DNA from 4 places in the Peribacillus sp. NPDC006672 genome. Region 3 is predicted to be linked to each of the others. Evidence: riboswitches for the same ligand, from Rfam matches in the RefSeq annotation. Region 3 holds a riboswitch; each other region holds the start of a gene.

Region 1 (3,638 bases), on a different contig from region 3:
ATTGTTCTGCAACCTGAAAATTGATTTCTGGTTGCCCGAAGGCAATATCCATTTGAATACAGGCTATTTTCCACTTCATCGTTTAAACCCCCCACATGTAAAAAATACTTTACAAGACTATGATAAACATATATCATTTGTGACTAGAATTTCAAGAAATTTCAGAGAAGGTGTATAAATGTTGCAATTCGAAAAATCCAGACAGCTTCAGGACCTGCCAAAGCAGTTTTTTGCCTCACTTGTCGCAAAAGTCAATGCGATTACGGCACAAGGACATGAGGTCATTAATTTAGGCCAGGGAAATCCTGATCAACCGACGCCTGAACATATCGTGAAAAGTTTACAGACTGCCGCTGAAAGATCAATTAATCATAAATATTCACCGTTCCGGGGATATCAGTATTTAAAGGGTGCCGCTGCCGTCTTTTATGAACGTGAATATGGTGTCAAGCTGGATCCAAATAGTGAAGTGGCGATTCTCTTTGGAGGAAAGGCAGGTCTTGTCGAACTGCCGCAGTGTTTATTAAATCCAGGTGATACGATCCTAGTTCCCGATCCCGGCTATCCGGATTATCTTTCAGGTGTAGTGTTAGCCCAGGCAAAAACCGAACTCATGCCCTTGACAGAAGAAAATGGTTTTCTTCCAAATTACAAAGTTATACATAAAGACGTGCTTGATAAAGCCAAAATGATGTTCTTGAACTATCCGAATAATCCCACTGGTGCTTCTGCAACTGAAAGTTTCTTTGATGAAACCGTCTCCTACGCAAAAGAGCATTCAATTTGTGTGGTCCACGATTTCGCTTATGGAGCGATAGGGTTCGACGGAAAGAAACCGACAAGCTTTCTCCAGGCAGAGGGAGCGAAGGATGTAGGAATAGAAATATACACACTATCGAAAACATACAATATGGCAGGGTGGAGAGTGGGCTTCGCAATGGGGAATAAAAGTGTCATAGAAGCTCTTGAACTATTACAAGACCATCTTTATGTGAGTCTCTTCCCGGCGATACAGGAAGCAGCGGCAAGTGCTTTGCTTGACTCGCAGAGCTGTGTAGAGGATTTAGTGAAGATGTATGAGGCCCGCAGGAATGTTTTCATTGAGGGATTAAGGGCAATCGGATGGGATGTCAAAGCTCCTGAAGCATCATTTTTTGCCTGGCTCAAGGTACCAAAAGGTTTTACGTCAGAGAGTTTTGCAGACTATTTATTAACGCATGCCCACGTAGCTGTTGCCGCAGGGAATGGATTCGGTGAATTTGGCGAGGGTTACGTAAGGGCAGGGCTTCTGACTTCGGAAGAACGGCTAAAAGAGGCTGTGGAACGGATTCGCACATTAAAATTGTTTTAACGAAGGATTGAGGTATCCAATGTATCCACCTTTAAATGGTTAAAAACGTATTGACAAAGTATGGATTACCTGTCAGAATACAAAATAAATTCTTAATCTTTCGACACTTTAATGTAACTATATATCAGCGTTTTCTTATTTTGAGCAGGTGGAGGGACTAGCCCTATGAAGCCCAGCAACCGACCGTAATTCCATTGTAAAATGGGGCGGAATTCTTCGCCGGATTTTCATGAAATCCACAAGGCACGGTGCTAATTCTTGCAGCCAATGGCTGGGAGATAAGAAGATGGCTTTTTAAAGCCTCTTCTTTATATGAAGGGGTTTTTGCCATTTTGAGCAATGTCAGGTTAATGACTTCGAGAGTTTACTAACGTAATAGGAGTGATCAGATGAGCGAGATAGTCGCTACTTATTTAATTCATGACTTTAATGGAAATCATGAGAAAAAAGCAGAGAGCATTGCGTTAGGTTTGACTGTGGGGACATGGACGGACCTGCCCCATTTAGTCCAGAAGCAACTGGAAAAGCATAAGGGACGTGTAGTATCCGTAACGCCACTATCTGAAGAAGAGAGGGCAAACGGCTATTTTAATTGTAAAGTGTACCGTTCGCTAATAAAAATTGCCTATCCGGCAGGGAATTTCTCTAATGATTTACCTGCAATCCTTACGACGGTCTTCGGCAAACTTTCATTGGACGGTGAAATAAAACTGATCGACCTGGATTTTGTCGGTGATATTCAAAAAGCATTCCCAGGACCGCAATTTGGCATTACAGGCATAAGGGAAAAGATTGAAGTATTTAACAGGCCCCTGGTGATGAGCATCTTTAAAGGTGTATTAGGAAGGGATCTAACCTTCCATAATGAGCAACTGAAGCAACAAGCATTAGGAGGTGTCGATCTAGTTAAAGATGATGAGATTCTCTTCGACCAGGAACAGACTCCATTTTTCGATAGAATAAAAACGGGAAAAAGAATATTGAATGAAGTCTTTGAAACCACTGGCCACCGAACTTTATATGCTGTCAATCTATCAGGGAAAACATTTGATTTATTGGATAAGGCAGAGCAAGCGGCTGAAGCAGGGGCAGATGCTTTATTGTTCAACGTTCATACATATGGTTTGGATGTATTGCAAGCCTTGAGTGAACATGATCATATCAAGCTACCGATCATGGCGCATCCCGCATATAGCGGGGCATTGGCATCTTCATCATTTTATGGGATCGGCTATCCATTATTGCTTGGTAAATTAGTGAGGTTATCAGGTGCGGATTTATCCTTGTTCCCATCCCCTTATGGAAATGTCGCACTTGAAAAAAACGAGACATTAGCGATTGCTGAAGCTCTGACAAAAGATGAATTTTCATGGAAAAAGGCCTTCCCAGTTCCTTCTGCAGGCATTCATCCGGGCATGGTTCCCGACCTGATCAAGGATTTTGGGCTGGACAGTGTGATTAATGCCGGAGGTGGAATTCACGGACACCCTGACGGAGCAGAGGGCGGGGCCAAGGCTTTCCGTTCTGCTGTGGAAGCCGTTCTCGCAGGAAAGGACTTATCAGAAGCGGCGGCTGAGGAAGAAGGACTAAAAAAAGCTCTTGTTTTATGGGGAGGCTTGTAAGAAATAATGAAACCGATCATCTTTTGCGATTTCGATGGAACGATCACCAACACAGATAATATCATTTCCATCATGAAAAAATTTGCGCCTCCGGAGTGGGAAAAGTTGAAAGACGATGTCCTTCAGCAAAAAATCAGTATATCTTCAGGGGTCGGGGATATGTTTTCCTTGCTTGATAGTGGCTTGAAGGATGACATCGTACAATATGTAATCGAGACGGCCGGCATTCGTCCCGGATTTTATGAATTCGTTGAGTATACGAAAAAAGCCAACATCCCTTTATATATTGTAAGCGGAGGCATGGATTTTTTCATTGAACCTCTTTTAAATGATATCTTGCCACCAGATTCCGTTTATTGCAACAATGCATTTTTCAATAAGGAAAAAATTTATATTGAGTGGCCTCACGCTTGTGATGACCAATGTAATAAGGATTGCGGTTGCTGTAAGCCATCAATTATGAGGGGAATTGCGAGTGCGGGTGATTTTAAACTCGTTATTGGAGATTCAGTGACGGATTTTGAAGCGGCAAAACAGGCCGATTTTGTCATAGCCCGTGACATGCTGCTTGAGAATTGCGATAAAGAAGGGATTCCTCATCAAGGTTTTGAAACGTTTTATGATGTAATTGATATTTTAAAGCGGCGGGAGGAGGTAAAAGCTTG
Region 2 (3,638 bases), on a different contig from region 3:
AACTGACTTTTTCCCAAATCCAGATTGGAATCATAATTCCTTGTTACGCAGCCTGAAGCAATCAACATAAAAAAAATAACCATGAATGATCTCTTCACTACATCACTCCTCACTTTTCCAAAGATACTCTCCCATATTATTCTATAAATCCATCATAAACCCTTTGATTAAAATTCCGATACCTCTATTTCCTATCATTTTCATTAAAGAAATGTTGATTTTTATGATTATTTTTTTACAAAAAGCGGTACAGAATAGATAAACGGTTGAAAGGATGATGAGCAGAATGAGACAGGATAAACAGACCTATCATGTCGATTTGGTCAGCGGCGACGTACTCGGACAAAAACTTGAAGAGAATCCGAGCTTCACTGTACATGCAACTGATGAAGAACTGGCAGAATTGAAACAATGCTTGGAGGAACACCGGACAGATGACCTGGAGGCATATGCCCGTTCACATGTGCCCTACCTTCTCTATCATCATGACCGGGCAAATGATAAATACGATGCAGCCATGAAAAGACTTTATGCCCTCATTTATAAATTAGGGGATGCAACGGCACGAAACCATATAGAAGAAATCGGCATATTGAAAGATAACAAATTCGAGGGAAAAGAAGAAGTGCAAAAGTTCAAATAAGAATTATGACAGAACCTGAAATTCAAAGGTTCTGTTTTTTTATGAAAGACCCCTAAAGGGGATATGGGGGCATGACTTTAGCTTTGAAATTTGTTTTAAGTGAAAATAAGTTGTTGTTATCCACTAATAATATTATGATGGCATTCTAAATAAAAATCGGAGGTATCTTATATGTTTTTATTTGGGGCCATTATCATTTATCTTTGCTTAGCATTTTTCTGGACGTTTTTATTCAGCCTTTTCAAAAAGAGACTTTATGTTTTTATTGCACCTTTCAGTATTTTGGTCATATCGCTTTTATTATTTGGTTTAGGCAGTGCAACACCTTTGGCAGTCGATTCATCAACTAGGGAGCCGCTGCACCCACTTTCTCAACCCTCAGCTTCTTATACACTAACGTCATTTGCGGTTATCGCACTAGCTCCGCCTTCTTTTATACTTGCTTTTGTCATCTTTATTATAAGAGGTAAAAAAGTAAAATGAAGACGATACATAAACGCCCCCGCCCCAATGGGTGCCAACGAAAAAATCCTGTTGCATATCCAACAGGATTTTTTTCAATCTTTATTCAAAATTCACAATGACAGGATTCTTCTTTGGCCCGATGAAACCGTGGCCCCTTTTGTATAGGTAAGGGCAATTCCCTGGATAATGAACATCGTAGCCAACGTCATCAGCATGTCGGGAATTCTCAATTTAACGATCATGAATGAATTCAATGCCCCTACGACTAGTGAGGCACCGATTGCAGCTCGACCCGCACGGATAAAAGTGGCTTCACGAGTGACTTTAAAATTTATGAATGCGAGGACTGTTCAGATTGCCCATTGAAATCGCGTTGCACAAAGGCAGAAGGAAATCGTCAGGTGCATTATAACCCGATTTATGAAGAACTAAAAACGAAAGCAAAAGTGAACCTTTGGTCTGAATCAAATGCACAAATCTACGCTCGACGAAAAATCGAGGTTGAGAATGTTTTTGGTCACATCAATGGCAATAGATCGTTCCGTCGGTTTTTACTTCGGGGCTTGCCGAAAGTCCAAAACGGAGGTTGTCATTGTGGCTATGGCCCATATTCTACTGAAAGTAGCTGGCCTTCGAAAGCTACTCTCAACAAAGAATTATAAAAGTAGAAAAACAGGTGAAGGAAAACGAATTGTTTTTCTTCACCTGTTCTATTTTAGGGACTTATTAGACAGTCCCTTAATCAGCTGTATTGCAGACTTATCCCTCTCTTATCTGTCAAAACATTTCTGTTTTGCAGGATTTAACACCAATTCCTAATGGAACGGTTGCTGGGCATCTTAGGGCCATTCCCTCCGCCACTCTTGATAAGAGAATATACGTTTTTCGTAATTATCACTTTATAGGGATATAGTCGCAAGTCAATAGTTTTTTGAATATTTGAAATGTTCCCTGCTATTTTATTTTCTTTGAAGCTGGGCTAGACGCTTTTTCTCAATTTTTTCAAGTCTCTCCAACTGACGTAGTTTCACTTCGAACACAGTAATCGGATCACGGTAAACTTCCGGATTTTCTTTCATATGCTCCAATGCAGCCTGGTAGTCTTTGATTTCTGTCTGCGTTTGCTCTATCGTTTTTTGAAGTAAGGCAAATGAGCTGCGATAGAAAAGTGAGATGTCCCGATCCAAAGATTTTTCAAACAATCCAAATTGGGTAAGGAAGCGTTCAGTGATCATTTCCGCAACATCCTGATAATCTTCACTTTCCAAGTATTTCTTATAACGATTGTACATATTGGCTTTATTTTGCGGTATTGCCCCAAACAGCTTCCCTGCTCCTTTAAGCAGCAATTGTGATGGAGTCCTGCGCAAAAGGATATTAACGTTTTCGATGCGGATACTGCTTGTCATCCGGTCGGCATCACGGCGCCAGTCATCCAATACCCTAAAGTCACCTGACAGCGTTATCCGTTCTTCTTTGTATAATTCATTGAATCCGGCACTCATCTCATCCATAAACTGTTGGCTTTGCGAGAACTCCATTTGGGAACTAGCAATCCAATCTTGAAGAGAACGGTAATATTGAGGCATGATCTTGTCAGAAATGAATGCTTGAATCCGCTCATTCATTTCATGGTTCAGCTGTATATGGACCTGACTGAAATCACTGCTTTCCGTTAACGATTTAGAGCAATCCCTCAGTAATTCCGGAATTTTAGAAGAAAGCTGACTTTTAACTTCATCCTTAAGCACACGGTACGACCTTATGATATTTTCACTTTTTTCTTTTTCCAAATCAGCCAATTGATTGACCGCGCCATTCAATTTGACTTCCATCTGTTCATTCCAAGAGATGGAATGCTCGCATTTCCGTTCATTGGCTGCTCGTTTTTCTAACAGATAAGATAAAGTTTTACGAATGAAAGCAAGAATTTTTTCAGATCTTCTTTCTTTCCAATTATCATCTTGATAATTGGATTGAAGGAATGCTGAAAGGTCCTTCAACTGCTGCTTGCTGTCATAAAGTTTGGAGAAAGCGAACACTTTCGCATTCGGGAAATATGCATTCACTTTATCCCATGTTTCGTCTTCCATCCGGACCGCGACTTGATCACTGTATATCGTATCCATTTTATTTAATAAGAAATGAATCGGCAGTTTCGGAGCCATCATTTGAATTTCCAATAACAGGTCCCGTTCACTACCGGTGAAAGGCGCCCGGGCATCAAGAACGAACATCAGGCCATCACTGCCATGTAAATAGCCTTGGAAATCTGATTCCACGCTTTTTTCCCCATTGAACCCCGGTGTATCCAATAATCGCAGACGATTATTTTTAAGGTAGTCACTGATAAGCGTCACATCGACAATAGTCCCGCGCTGGCGGCGTGTTTCATCTAATTCAGTTAGCTCCATGACAACTTTGCTATCTGTATCGGTAATTTCAAGGATTTCCAAATCATCCCCATCTTTGACACTGACTAGTGAAGAATGATCTTCGGCAGCGATGCTCTCGCCAACAATTGACTGTA
Region 3 (3,638 bases):
AGAGGAACTTTCACGATTATTGAAAGATGATTTCTTTGAGTTCGGCAGTTCAGGTCGAATATGGACTAAAAGCGATTGTATCGGAGAAGAAGGAATAGAAGCGGTGAACATGATCTTAAGCGATTTTGACATGCACCAATTGTCCGAAGATACCGTATTAACTACGTTCCGGATTTTTGATGAAGGTAGAGAGGAGCATACCTTAAGAAGTTCAATCTGGAAATATGCGAATGGCAGATGGCAAATGTTTTTTCATCAAGGCACAAAAACGAAAGGGCCCCTTTGAGCCTTTTAATAATAAAAAATATCATAAAAGATCGTAAGTAAAATGAGTTTTGCCTGCTTTGAAACTATTCCAATAAAATGATGAGGTGGATAAAGTTGATCTTTCGTACCATTGATACGGACAAGGATAAGGACATTATCATTAAATTCAGGAAAGATTCCTTTGTTGTAAGTTTTGGATCTGAAGATGGTTTTGGAGATGAAAATTCTTATCTGAAACAAATGAAAGAAAGGGTCCGCAAATTTCCGGATGGACAGGTGATCATTGAAAAGGATCAAGAACCGATTGGACAAATGGAACTTCAAATTCGGGAGTATGAAGGGACTGAGATTGGCTATGTGAATTTATTTTATCTTATTCCCGAATACCGCAGTAAAGGCCTTGGCAAGGAATTGGTACGCTACGCAGAAAACTTTTTCAGGCAATTTAATGTATCCGAATATCATTTAAGGGTGTCTCCGGACAATCAAAGGGCGATTCGTTTATATACGAATTCAGGCATGATGAAGATAAGGGAAGAAAATGAAAAATACCTTGTCTGGAGAATGAGCAAATCATTATAAAGTAGAAGTGGAATTATATTAATATAATAAAAAAACTGTCAATTCACTATACTATGAAAATGTTTAGAGCGATAAAAAATATAGTTGACTTTAGAGAAAATTGAATATATAGTGAAGGACATAATTAAATATAACGTTAATTCTTATCAAGAGATGTGGAGGGACTTGGCCCTATGATACCTCGGCAGCGGGTTTTTACTTTTGTAAAAATACTGTGCTAATTCCAACGGACGAAAGTTTGAAAGATAAGAAGGAGCTTTTCTTAGATAATTAATTTAAGAGTTTACTCTTTTTTATGTCTAAAAGAGGCCTCTTCTGTCTGATGACGGAAGGGGCCTCTTTTGTTTATTCAGAATGGATATGGTTATTTGGAGAATTGGTGCATTTACTCGAGAGTTTCACGCATTACTCGAGAGTTTCGATCATTAATCATGAGTTGTGAGCATTAACTCGAGAGTTTCGCACATTTACTCGTGAATTTCGCGCATTTACTCGAGAGTTTCGCACACTTACTCGAGAGTTTCGCACATTTACTCGAGAGTTTCGCACATTTACTCGTGACTTTCGCGCATTTACTCGTGAGTTTCATGCATTTACTCGTGAGTTTCACGCATTTACTCGTGAGTTTCGAAGATTTACTCGTGAATTTCGCGCATTTACTCGTGACTTTCGAAAATTTAACCCGATCATTATGAAACATTGGAAGCTCTTCTCTGATAAAGAATTTGTACAAATAAACAACATGGGGGGAGATTGGATGATTGAGTTTCAAAATGTTAAAAAGGTTTATCAAACAAAGAAACAGACGGTTGAAGCGTTAAAAGGAATTAATTTGACCGTTGAAAAGGGGGATATATTCGGTGTAGTCGGTTATAGCGGGGCCGGGAAAAGTACGTTGATCAGGCTGGTCAATCTGCTGGAACACCCTTCAGATGGTCAGGTGATTGTTGGGGGGAAGGAGTTAACTTCATTGAACCCAAAGGAATTACGGGCAGAGAAGAAAAAAATCGGGATGATCTTTCAGCATTTCAACTTGCTTAACTCAAAGACCGTTTTTGATAATATCGCCATGCCGCTCGTTTTATCGGGAACTCCGGGTAAAGAAATCAAAAAGCGGGTAGGCGAGCTGTTAGAGTTCGTTGGCTTATCAAGCAAGGCAAAGAGTTATCCGGAACAATTATCCGGCGGTCAAAAGCAGCGGATCGGCATCGCAAGGGCATTGGCTACCAATCCATCAATCCTATTGTGTGATGAAGCTACATCGGCATTGGATCCACAAACAACGAGTGCAGTACTGCAGCTCTTAAAAAAAATTAATAAAGAATACAATATTACCATTCTGCTAATCACTCATGAAATGTCAGTGATCAGGGAAATTTGCAATAAAGTGGCGGTCATGGAGGGCGGATGCGTGGTTGAACAAGGCTCAGTTTTCGAAGTTTTTGCCAAGCCGCAAACTGATATTGCAAAAAACTTCGTGAGAACGGTCATACATGACGAGATTCCACAAAGTTTCCTGAAAAGTATAGGGTCCCATATCCCGATTATTTGGAAAATTAATTTTATTGGGACTACTTCGGGTACTCCTTTACTTTCAACCATCTCGAAGAAATATGATGTTCATTTAAGTGTATTATCAGCCAATATTTCTGAAATTCAAGAAACGCCTTTTGGGAATTTGATCATCGAGGTAACAGGTGACCAAAAAGAGGTAGGCAAAGCTTATCAATATATTAAAGATGAGGGGATTCTCGTACAGGAGGTGCAAGTAAATGGGTAATACGCTTTGGGGAATGGAAATAACGGCAGACCAGCTGTCGACCGCTTTCGGTGACACACTTTATATGGTAGCCATCTCATTGGTGTTTTCTGGATTAATCGGGCTCCCGCTAGGTATCCTGCTTGTCATTACTAGAAAGGGTCACATCCTGGAGAATAAATGGATCTTTAATGTATTGAATCCGATCATCAATATATTACGGTCGGTTCCTTTCATCATCTTGCTTGTAGCACTGATTCCGTTTACTAGAATGATTGTAGGCAGTGCGATCGGAACGAATGCAGCCATTGTTCCGCTTATCTTTTACGCGGCTCCTTATATTGCCCGCCTTGTGGAGAACTCCCTGTTGGAAGTGGACAAAGGGATCATCGAGGCAGCTCAGGCAATGGGGGCGACGACATGGCAAATCATTTATCGCTTTTTGATTCCCGAGGGGCTTAGTTCGTTGATCCTTACATTTACAACAGCGACAATCGGGCTGGTTGGTTCTACAGCCATGGCAGGTGCCGTCGGTGCAGGCGGGGTAGGAGATTTAGCCTTGGCTTACGGTTATCAAAGGTTCGATACGATGACGATGGTCGTCACAGTGGCGGCACTCGTGATCATCGTTCAATTATTGCAATCCACCGGGAATTTCGTTTCAAAAAAAATCAGAAGAAGATAAAAATAACAGGAGGTTGGGGAAATGAAGAAAATCTTATTAACGATCATAGTATTGACATTGGCCATCGTGTCAGCAGCATGTGGGAACGAAGAGGGTGCAGCAGGCGGTACGGATGATGTGAAAACAGTGAAAGTGGGTGTCAGCAACGGGGATACGAGAACGTGGGAATACATTGTCGGCTTAGCGAAAAAGAAGGGGCTGAATATCGAACTGGTCACTTTTAATGATTATATCCAACCGAACCTTGCGTTAAATGAAGGTGAAATTGATGCAAATTCATTCCAAACGGTCGCCTACTTCGATGAATTCATCCAAGATCAAAATTTGAAATTAGAGGCCATCGGG
Region 4 (3,638 bases), on a different contig from region 3:
TGGTCATTCGGCGGTGTACCAGCTGCCAAGGCGGTCAAGGGATTCGGCGGTGCCGTATTATTGACGTCAAAACCGATCAAAACGATGGAACTATTAGAGAAAGTGATGGGCCTGCAAAAAATTGGGGAAGAGGGCGATTACATCCGCTTCAAATCCACATCGGCCATCGGAAATTTGATAGATGTTAAAAAAACGGTTTTGCCAAATGGGAACATCGGAGTGGGAACTGTCCATCATCTTGCATGGCGTGCAATCGATAATGAAGATCATAAAGAATGGAGGGAGCATATCGCCAACCATGGCTATGGTGTGACACCCTTTACAGATCGTCAATACTTCGATGCCATTTATTTCAGGGAAGATGGAGGCATACTTTTTGAAGTTGCCACAGATCCACCTGGCTTCGCTCATGATGAAACGAAGGAAACGATGGGTAGTAAATTAATGCTGCCGCCATGGCTGGAAGAAAAAAGGGGAATTATGGAGAAAACGTTACTGCCGGCAGTGCCGAGAGTACTGGAGGAGGATAAATGATGAAGCATATTTTTCAAAAAGGTAGTAATCCAGAAGCGCCATTGCTTTTGCTTTTACATGGCACTGGAGGAACGGAAACAGATCTCTTGCCATTAGCGGAAATGGTTTCACCGGGATCATCCGTATTGAGCGTACGGGGAAATGTACTTGAAAACGGAATGCCTCGTTTTTTCCGCCGGTTATCCGAAGGGGTTTTTGATGAAGAAGATTTGATCTTTCGTACGAAGGAGCTTTATGACTTCTTGGAATCAGCGTCCAAAAAATATGACTTCGACCGTGAAAGAGTGGTAGCATTAGGTTATTCCAATGGTGCAAATATAGCGGCAAGTTTGCTGTTCCATTTCGAAGGGGCATTACAAGGAGCGATTCTTCATCATCCCATGGTGCCTAGACGAGGGATTGCTTTGCCTTCCCTTGCGGATATACCTGTATTTATTGCTGCAGGTAAAAACGATCCGATTTGCCCGGCAGCAGAAACTGATGAACTTAATCAACTTTTACTGCAAGCTGGTGCTACAGTGGATGTTAAGTGGGAAAATTACGGTCATCAGTTAACACGTTCAGAGGTTGAGGCAGCGGGTTCATGGTTTCAAAAGAACTTTTTATAAGAATGAGAGGGACTGAAGATGATTTCTGTTAATCCTGAAAATCTGACTGAACGGGATAATTATAAGTTTTTGACTGGAAGCATTATACCGAGACCTATAGCCTTTGTTACGACACAATCCGAAACCGGTACAATCAATATAGCGCCGTTCAGCTTTTTTAACATAGTCAGTTCAAATCCTCCGATGATTTCCATTTCTGTTCAACGGAAAGAAGGAGTTTCAAAGGACACGGCCCGAAATGCAATTCAAACAGGTGAATTCGTTGTTCATATCACTGATGAGAATAATGTAGCTGATGCAAATCGAACGGCGAAGGAACTCCCATCTGACGAAAGTGAATTGGGTCTTACCAATTTCACGCCGGCTGTCAGTGATAAGGTATCCGTACCAGGATTGCAAGAAGCAAAGGTACGCTTTGAGTGCATATTAGAGCATGCGATACCATTGGCAGGTTCCCAGAATAAACCTGGTTGTGATTTATTGATAGGGAAAATAGTCTGCTATCATATAGAGCAAGATATTTACCATAATGGCCGAATTGACCAGAATGGGCTAAAACCTGTCGCAAGATTAGCGGGTCATACTTATACAAAACTAGGAGAATTATTTGAAATGGAACGTCCTTAATAATTGTGGCGGCATCTTTAAGATGCCGTCTTTTTTTCTATCTTGGGTTATCTCCAATTCTTGAGCGACTTGCCCGCAAAAAAGCAAGTCTTTACAATCCAAAACAAATACTTGACAATTTTTTCATAGATTGATAAAGTAATAAAAAAATAAATTTCTTATCCAGAGAGGTGGAGGGACTGGCCCTATGAAACCTCAGCAACAGGTCTACTACGACACTGTGCTAATTCCAGGGGGTGAAACCCTGATAGATGAGACCCTACGTTTTTATTTGTCAGTAACGCACTCTTTTTAGAGTGCGTTTTCGTTTTTTCTGGATGCAGGATGAAGGAGAGTATGAATGGAGAACAAAACGAAGCATGAATTTCAAAGGGAGATGAAAGCACGGCATTTAATCATGCTATCGCTTGGGGGGGTGATTGGAACCGGTTTATTCTTAAGTACGGGTTATACGATTCAACAGGCTGGCCCGTTTGGCACTATCCTTTCGTATCTGATAGGGGCACTAGTGGTTTATCTGGTCATGCTATGTTTAGGTGAACTGGCAGTACATATGCCCGAGACAGGAGCGTTTCATAGCTATTCAGCCAAATACATTGGACCTGGGACAGGGTATACAGTAGCCTGGTTGTATTGGCTAACTTGGACTGTTGCACTAGGTTCGGAATTCACGGCTGCTGGATTGTTGATGCAGCGATGGTATCCATCAATCAATGTCTGGATTTGGAGTGCTCTATTTGCCATTTTGGTTTTTGTATTAAATGCGCTGACTGTCAAGTTTTTCGCTGAATCTGAATTTTGGTTTGCGTCAATAAAGGTAATTGCGATCGTGATATTTATTATTTTGGGAGTTGCTGCAATGGTAGGTTTTATTCCAATGACTAACTCTCAATCAGCACCGCTATTTTCCAATTTTATAAGTGCAGGGTTATTTCCTAATGGTGCTTTTGCCATTATCATGACGATGCTTGCGGTGAATTTTGCATTTTCTGGAACTGAATTAATCGGAATTGCAGCTGGAGAAACTGTGAATCCAGAAAAAACGATACCAAAGGCAATTCGTCTGACATTGTGGAGATTGATTATCTTTTTTGTAGGAACCATCGTTGTATTATCCGCATTATTGCCTATTTCGGATGCAGGCGTATTAGAGAGCCCCTTTGTGGCCGTTCTTGAACGAATTGGAGTGCCATATGCAGCGGATATTATGAACTTTGTTATTTTAACTGCCATTTTGTCTGCTGCAAACTCAGGTCTATATGCCTCTTCCAGAATGCTTTGGTCACTTGCAGATAAGAAAACCATATCACCAATATTTGCAATATTAACAAAACGAGGTGTTCCGATATATGCAGTCATTTTCAGTATGTTGGGCGGTGGTTTAGCCTTGTTCTCTAGTGTTATTGCACCGGATACTGTGTATATAGTGCTTGTATCCATTTCGGGTCTGGCCGTGGTTGTAGTTTGGATGAGTATTAGCGCTTCACAGTTCCTATTTCGCAGACGGTTTATAAAAGAAGGAAATTCAGTAAATGACTTGGCTTATCGTACACCATTATATCCGCTTGTACCAATCATTTCTTTCATGCTTTGTCTTGCTTCTTGTATAGGAATTGCATTTGATCCTACACAACGGATTGCGCTTTATTGTGGTATTCCATTTATTTTGTTTTGCTATGGAAGTTATTATATAACACAAACTTCAAAGAAAAGAGGTGTAGATCTTGAAGAATAAAATTAACCCAATTGACGCTATTTTACGAGAACATTCAGTCATGATTCTGGACGGAGCACTAGCTACAGAGCTTGAGCGGTATGGGTGTGATTTGGACGATCCGCTCTGGTCTGCCCGTGTATTACTTGAAAATC

The links. A riboswitch is a leader RNA that binds a small molecule or an ion and turns the genes downstream of it on or off. The one in region 3 is predicted to bind S-adenosylmethionine.
Region 1: another riboswitch for S-adenosylmethionine. It lies ahead of mtnW (2,3-diketo-5-methylthiopentyl-1-phosphate enolase); the one in region 3 lies ahead of ACQKKK_RS08985 (hypothetical protein).
Region 2: another riboswitch for S-adenosylmethionine. It lies ahead of ACQKKK_RS24880 (ABC transporter permease); the one in region 3 lies ahead of ACQKKK_RS08985 (hypothetical protein).
Region 4: another riboswitch for S-adenosylmethionine. It lies ahead of mmuP (S-methylmethionine permease); the one in region 3 lies ahead of ACQKKK_RS08985 (hypothetical protein).

Annotation. Positions count from the first base shown of each region.
Region 1 covers NZ_JBNNOR010000006.1:34,383-38,020, reverse strand. Annotated here, with positions in the region: gene ACQKKK_RS11235 (carbon-nitrogen family hydrolase) at 1-79, opposite strand, end outside; gene ACQKKK_RS11230 (pyridoxal phosphate-dependent aminotransferase) at 179-1,351, shown strand; SAM riboswitch class I at 1,484-1,636, shown strand; gene mtnW (2,3-diketo-5-methylthiopentyl-1-phosphate enolase) at 1,741-2,973, shown strand; gene ACQKKK_RS11220 (2-hydroxy-3-keto-5-methylthiopentenyl-1-phosphate phosphatase) at 2,980-3,638, shown strand, end outside; gene ACQKKK_RS11215 (methylthioribulose 1-phosphate dehydratase) at 3,636-3,638, shown strand, end outside.
Region 2 covers NZ_JBNNOR010000027.1:41,778-45,415, reverse strand. Annotated here, with positions in the region: gene ACQKKK_RS24895 (hypothetical protein) at 1-98, opposite strand, end outside; gene ACQKKK_RS24890 (hydrolase) at 287-643, shown strand; gene ACQKKK_RS24885 (hypothetical protein) at 815-1,126, shown strand; partial or broken gene ACQKKK_RS24880 (ABC transporter permease) at 1,249-1,395, opposite strand; gene ACQKKK_RS24875 (transposase) at 1,438-1,770, shown strand; SAM riboswitch class I at 1,876-1,981, opposite strand; gene ACQKKK_RS24870 (GTPase domain-containing protein) at 2,068-3,638, opposite strand, start outside.
Region 3 covers NZ_JBNNOR010000004.1:228,649-232,286, reverse strand. Annotated here, with positions in the region: gene ACQKKK_RS08995 (DUF4440 domain-containing protein) at 1-286, shown strand, start outside; gene ACQKKK_RS08990 (GNAT family N-acetyltransferase) at 382-849, shown strand; SAM riboswitch class I at 990-1,101, shown strand; gene ACQKKK_RS08985 (hypothetical protein) at 1,323-1,544, shown strand; gene ACQKKK_RS08980 (methionine ABC transporter ATP-binding protein) at 1,607-2,629, shown strand; gene ACQKKK_RS08975 (methionine ABC transporter permease) at 2,643-3,293, shown strand; gene ACQKKK_RS08970 (MetQ/NlpA family ABC transporter substrate-binding protein) at 3,315-3,638, shown strand, end outside.
Region 4 covers NZ_JBNNOR010000005.1:91,584-95,221, forward strand. Annotated here, with positions in the region: gene ACQKKK_RS09910 (ring-cleaving dioxygenase) at 1-534, shown strand, start outside; gene ACQKKK_RS09915 (alpha/beta hydrolase) at 534-1,142, shown strand; gene ACQKKK_RS09920 (flavin reductase family protein) at 1,161-1,769, shown strand; SAM riboswitch class I at 1,925-2,027, shown strand; gene mmuP (S-methylmethionine permease) at 2,110-3,504, shown strand; gene mmuM (homocysteine S-methyltransferase) at 3,494-3,638, shown strand, end outside.